One region of the Senimuribacter intestinalis genome, then DNA from elsewhere that is predicted to be linked to it. Evidence: predicted binding sites of a transcription regulator. Region 1 holds the regulator's gene; the other holds the start of a gene.
What was found. The regulator LexA, encoded in region 1, represses DNA repair genes until DNA is damaged. The targets are predictions, from matches to a motif close to AGAACANNTGTTCT.
Positions count from the first base shown of each region.

Region 2: ruvC (crossover junction endodeoxyribonuclease RuvC) is a predicted target of LexA. The motif match lies at 1,882-1,895, and genes of this name have one in related genera.

Region 1 is NZ_CALPCF010000003.1:121,750-125,161, reverse strand. Features, by position in the region: gene NFR88_RS04000 (MFS transporter) at 1-929, opposite strand, end outside; gene lexA (transcriptional repressor LexA) at 1,176-1,838, opposite strand; gene NFR88_RS03990 (AEC family transporter) at 2,027-2,944, shown strand; gene NFR88_RS03985 (sigma-54 interaction domain-containing protein) at 2,949-3,412, opposite strand, start outside.
Region 2 is NZ_CALPCF010000006.1:83,453-86,864, forward strand. Features, by position in the region: gene ruvB (Holliday junction branch migration DNA helicase RuvB) at 1-684, opposite strand, end outside; gene ruvA (Holliday junction branch migration protein RuvA) at 724-1,320, opposite strand; gene ruvC (crossover junction endodeoxyribonuclease RuvC) at 1,330-1,833, opposite strand; gene NFR88_RS07345 (arginine repressor) at 2,002-2,469, shown strand; gene recN (DNA repair protein RecN) at 2,466-3,412, shown strand, end outside.

The DNA.
Region 1 (3,412 bases):
GCATTGAACGGTGACATACCTATGCCGCTTTGCATAAACAATGGTATTACAATGTTCATTGCGAAGATAACCAGCAGGGAAATCATGTTGATGATAACGCCGATGGAGAATGCTTTGATTTTAAGCGGACTTAACTGAATAAGCGGCTCAGTCAGAGTTCCCTGTCTTTTAACAAAGAAAATCAGGAAGATAATGCCGATAATTGCAGCTAAAAGAGCGATGGTCACATTACCTGCTAAAACAGTAGAAATACCGTAAAGTATACCGATCAGTGCCAGACTGATGAAAATGACCGACAAGACGTCCAGCTTTGGATGGGTTAGTTTTGCGATATTCGGCAGAAGTACTGCGCCGCAAAGGAAGCAAAGCAGAGCTAAGCCGCCGAAGACCCATAATAGCACATGCCAGTCAAAGAATTCTAACAGTGCGCCTGCAACGATGACACTGCTGGAAGGTCCCAGTGTTGTCATGGCTCCCATAATACCCATGAAAGTACCCAGTTTTTCTTTTGGAGCGACTTCCAGCGTGATATTCATGCCGATTGGAATCAGCATACCTGTACCCAGAGCCTGGACGATACGTCCAATGAGAAGAACTGAAAAATTGCTGCTGACAGCGCCAATAACACTGCCGACAATGAGAAGACCTACGGTAAATAAGTACAGTTTTTTAGTCGGAATGCTTTTATATGCAAAAGCAGAGACCGGAACCATGATTGCAGCGCCGAGCATATATGCGGCTGCCAACCATTGTACAGTGCCGACACTGACATGAAAATCTTCCATGACAGCAGAAAATGATACATTTAAGAACGTTTCGTTAAACGTTGCGAGAAAAGCAGAAAAGGCAGCAACAAAGATAATTAGTTGATACTTGGTTGTTTTTTCTTTGGCGCCAGATTGCGTCTTTGGGTTGTGTGTTTCAACCATTTCAAAACTCCTTTCGATTTTGACAAGAATAAACACACAAAACTAAACGCTTTTCAAAACTTCGGAAAGGCGCAGCGTGAGACAATAAAAAACACACGCTTAGCCTGTACCGTAATCAGATTTACGAGCGCTTGCTCTACGTGTGTCGTTTGCCATTTATATAATTGATAATATTATTTTAACAGATTTTAAAAATCGGGTCAAGTGTGGAAAAAATTGTAAATTCTTCCTGCGATATGATTGGGTTTAACTAAAATATCGGAAGACACCTTTGACCTTGCCAAGAACCTTGACGTCCTGCACGATAATAGGACTCATAGTGTCATTCTCCGGCTGCAGTCTGATGTGACCGTTTTCTTTGTAGAAGGTTTTGACTGTGGCTTCGCTTTCGAAGCCGTCAATCATAGCGACTACGATTTCGCCGTTTCTGGCAGTGCTTTGCTGTTCAACGAGAATCAGGTCGCCATCCATAATGCCTACATTAATCATACTCTCGCCGCAAACTCTGAGCATGAAATTGGAACCGCCTGCATACTGGGCAGGAATCGGAAAGGTTTCTTCTATATTCTGTTCTGCAAGGATCGGTGTACCTGCAGCAACTCTGCCGACTACAGGAACATCGATAATATCTTCGCGATGAAAGTCCTCTGCATAAGATGGTGCAGTGGAAGTCGAAGATTCTGATACCTCTTTCTCCATGTCGACAACCATAAGCGCTCTCGGTTTGGACGGGTCCTTCTTCAGATAACCCTGCTTGACAAGGCTTGCGATGTCCTTGTGAGCGGTAGAGGTGGACTTGATATTCAGAGCACTGCAGATTTCTCTGACCGTAGGAGGGTAGCCCTTGGTTCTGATCTCATCCTTCATAAAATCTAAAATCTTCTGTTCGCGTTCTTTAAGCTGATTCATAATACCCTCCGTTTATTTGCTTAATTGAAATTCTTTGTTCGTATTATATCATAAAACGAACAAAAAGTAAACATTTGTTCACGATTATTTAAAAATGATTTTGCAATTATGCAGAATAGATGATAAAATAAAAAAGCTGGCATTTGCTGCCGATACATTTTATCAGGAAATATATAAAGGAAAATTTTATGATTATCGTTACTCTTTGCAAATTACTGCTAGCGCTTACAGTTGGCTACTATTTGAACAAGAAAGACATATTTACAAAGGACGTGAATCAGAAGCTTTGCACTTTTGTCATTGATGTCTGTCTGCCGCTGGTGATTCTTACTTCTCTCAGTGAGGCGGACGGCGCCATGGGCAAAGAACTTTTGATTCGATTTGTTCTGGTCGGCGGTGTTTTTTACTGTTTGCTTCCGTTTATTGCAAAGGGAATCAATGTGCTGACAAGAATTCCAAAGGAAGACAGACCTGTCTATGAACAGTTTTATATCTTTGGAAATACGATGTATATGGGATATCCTGTGACAGCGTCTCTTTACGGCAGTGGCTGTATTTTTCAACTGAGTATTTTTCATCTGGGATTTGACATTTTATACTATACTTATGCTAGATGGCAGATTTGCAAAGGCGCTGGTACGACAAAGGGAAAACTCTCTGTGCGGGAACTTTTGAACCCCGGTACAGTCGCTTCTCTTTTGGCGCTTGCTATGTTCTTTGGCGGTGTGAAGCTGCCCGACGGTGCAGCGGAGGTTTGCAATTTCATTGGAGAAATGGCATCTCCGCTTTCTATGGTGGTCATTGGCGCAGGCATTGGTACCTATTCTATCAAAAGTGTTTTTTCCTGTGATAGGAAGCTGTATTTGGTTGCTGCCATTCGTCTCTTACTCTTTCCCGCGGTGGTTTACGTTGTGATGACTTTCCTTGGTTTTGATGGAGTCCTTCGAGGCGCTGCGGTCATTTCTCTGGGGATGCCTGTTGCGGCAATGGTTTCTATGGGTTGTACGGAACAGGGCTATAAAGAAGAATTGGCGTCTGCCGGCGTGATTCTGACAACTTTGCTGTCACTACCGATGATACCAGTGCTGCTGACGTTAATGGGCTGAGGATTTATTTCAAACCCAGACTGGTCAGCTTGTAGTTGAGGGCCTGTTTTGTGATACCAAGTGCTTTAGCAGCCTCAGTTTTTGTCGGATAAGAGGCTAGGGTTTTTGTTAGAAGTTGTTTTTCGAAAGCTGCCAGGTATTCCTGATAGGTGCAAGGCTGCTTACTGCTGTTTTCAGGTGTGGTGCTAGCACGGTCTCTCATGTAGTCCGGTAGGTCATCTGCAGAGATGAATGCATTCTCAGTTATAGCAAAGGCTCCCTCAAGCATATTTCGCAGTTCACGGACATTGCCGGGCCAGTCGTGCAGATGGAAAAGACGTATCGCTTCTTCAGTAAGGCCGCAGATATCCCGGTTGAATTTTTTATTAAATTGATCAATATAGAATGCCGTCAGGTGGTCAACATCACCCTGACGGTCTTTTAATTGCGGAAGTTTGAAGGAGATGATGTTGAGTCTGTAGAACAGGT
Region 2 (3,412 bases), on a different contig from region 1:
TTTCAGTAAACGATTAGCTACACGAGGCGTGCCTCGTGAACATCTTGCCATCTCCAGCAACGAAGTCTCGTCTGTATCGACACCGAGAAGTCCCGCAGAACGTTTAATAATCTCTGCCAGCTCGTCGTTGGTGTAAAGTTCAAACTTACTGATGACACCAAATCTGTCGCGCAGCGGCGCCGATAAGCTCCCCGCTCTGGTTGTTGCTCCAATCAGCGTAAACTTTGCAATATCCAGTCTGATAGAACGAGCTGACGGCCCCTTTCCGATAATAATATCAAGCGCATAGTCCTCCATAGCGGAATAAAGCACTTCTTCTACCGATCGGTTCAATCTATGAATTTCGTCAATAAATAAAACATCGTTCTCATTGAGATTCGTTAAAATGGCTGCCAAATCTCCTGCTCGTTCAATAGCAGGTCCTGATGTAATCTTAATATCCACTTCTAGTTCATTGGCAATAATCCCCGCCAGTGTTGTCTTTCCTAAACCTGGCGGACCATAAAACAGCACATGGTCGAGAGGTTCTCCTCTCAGTTTCGCTGCTTCAATAAAAATCTTTAAGTTTTCTTTTGCAGTCCTCTGTCCGATAAAATCATCTAAATGCTGCGGACGCAGGGTTGTCTCCTGCCGCTCTTCCATAAATCCCATGGCACCCGACTGGGTAATTCTCTCTTCCATCATCTAGCCTCAATCTATCCTTATCTATCTTAATTTTATCCTTTAAAACAAATACTTCAGCGCATGTTTGATGTAATCCTCGCAGGTCAGGTCATTTTCTTTCACCTTGCCGATCGCTTCCATCGCCTCATTCTTGCTGTATCCCAGTGCAACCAGCGCAGCAATAGCCTCACTTCTCTCGTCAGTAACAGGCACATACACATCTCCTGCAGCCATGGCTGCGTCATCCTCAAAGGTGCCAACCTTATCCTTCAGTTCCAGAATCAGTCGTTCGGCAGTCTTCTTGCCCACACCATTTGCAGATGAAATCGCCTTGACATCACCAGAGGCAATAGCCCGTCTAAGTTCTGACGGCGGCAGTGCACTCATCAATGCCATCCCTGCCTTTGCTCCCACGCCGTTTACCGTAATCAAAAGTTCAAAAAGCGCCAGGCTCTCCTTGTCGGAAAAGCCGTAAAGACTGACATCATCTTCCTTCACAATCATGGAGGTAAACACCTTCACCTGCTCTCCCTCTGTATGCTTATATAATACGGAGTTTGCTGGAATGCTCACCTCAAAACCAAGACCGCTGGCAGACTCTATGATAACTGAACTGTTCAGTCCCGGATGAAATATACCTTTTATAAATCTAATCATGGATTCTCCTTATCTCCCACTCAATTTAAAATTTCTAACTCTGTTGCCGGCTGCATGCCCATGACAAATTGCCGCAGCCACTGCATCTGCCGTATCGTCGGGCTTCGGTACTTCATTTAGGTTCAAAATCGCCTTAACCATAGCCTGTACTTGTTTCTTGTCTGCCCTTCCATAACCTACCAAAGCCTGCTTAATCTGCAGCGGCGTGTATTCATTAATCTCAAGACCTCCATTAACACAGGCAAGGACTGCAACGCCTCTGGCTTGTCCCACCATAATAGCCGTCTTGGCATTATTATTGAAAAAAAGTTCTTCTATCGATGCTACCTCTGGCTTGTATTCTGCTATGATTGCAGATAGTTGCGTATATAAATGCTGCAGACGCAGAGGCATTTCCATCTTAGCATCTGTGGTTACCGCGCCGTAATCCACAACAGAAAAATGATTGCCTTTCATATCTAAAACACCCCAGCCTAAAATCGCGTAACCAGGGTCAATTCCTAAAATTCTCATAGCCTTATTTCCTCAGTTGAATCAATCTATTTTATTTATTATAACATAAGAACATACGTTTGTCTACAGCGTTCCCTTTAATTTCTTCAAATAATACGGCTTTCTTTTCCGAAAAAAATCTGTTATAATACGATTAGGAATAGGATTCGGAACAAAAAGGAGATTATTATGCGTTATTCAAGACAAAACAAGATTTTGGAGCTCATTGCAAATAACGAGATCGAAACTCAGGATAAACTGGCATCTATGTTGAAGGAAGAAGGTTTTGAAGTAACACAGGCTACGATATCTCGAGATATCAAGGAACTTCAGCTGATTAAAGTGCTTTCCGGCAGCGGCAAATACAAATATGCCGTCAGCGCACGCCAGGATGCGCCTATTTCCGATCGCTTTGTAAAAATTTTCAGAGAAACTATCACATCTTTTGCTTCAGCACAGAACTTAATTGTCATTAAGACGTTATCCGGCTGCGGACCTGCTGCCGGTGAAGCGGTTGACTGCATCGGGCTTCCTCATGTTGTCGGTTCTGTAGCCGGTGACAATACCCTGCTGATGGTCATCGACAAAGAAGAACACGTGGAAGAGATCCTCTCTATTTTCAACGATATGCTAATTATGAGGTCTAAAGGACAATGATCAATCACATCAGTATTCAAAATTTCGCAATTATAGAAAATACAGAAATCGATTTTGAAGAAGGACTGAATATCATTACAGGAGAAACCGGCAGTGGTAAATCAATTGTAATAGAAGCAATTAGCCTTGCTCTCGGGAGCAGGGCTGATTCTGCTTTTGTCCGTCATGGTGCACAGAAAGCCGTTGTACAGCTTGCTGGCGAACTGTACGGAGAAGATATCGTCATCACCAGAGAAGTATCTGCTGCCGGCAAGAATCTATGCAAACTCAACGGACAGCTGGTCACTTTGGGAGAACTTTCCGAAACATGCCGCCGTCTTGCCGATATCCACGGTCAGTACGACAATCAGTCCCTTCTCAACCCGGACAACCACATCAAGCTGGTGGACAGCTTCTATGGTGAGCAAATCACTCCAATAAAAGAAGCCTATCAGGCTGCCTATGCTTCCTATCAGGACACAAAATCACGACTGACCAAGCTGCTTTCTGCAGAACAGGACAACCTGAAAAAGCTGGATTTTTATCGTTTTGAACAGAGCGAAATCGAAAATGCCCATCTAACACCTGGCGAAGACGAAAGCCTATCAGAGAGAATTTCTATCCTGCAAAACAGTGAAAAAATCTTTGATGCCGTTGAAACCGCTTACGGGCTTCTCAGCGATGGGGACCGCGATGTGCTCTCCTCCATGGGTACCGGACTTCATGCGCTGCAGAGTATCAGCGAATATTCCAAGGAAATTCAAACTTTGACAGAAGAATTCGCAGACATCTATTATCGCCTGGAAGACCTTTCTTCCGAACTTCGCAGAATTCGTGATGACGTCACTTTCTCCCCTGAGGAGCTGGACGATTCTATCACAAGAATCTCCCAAATCGACGGTCTCAAGAAAAAATACGGCTCCACCATTGAGGAGATTTTAACATATTACGACACTATTTCTGA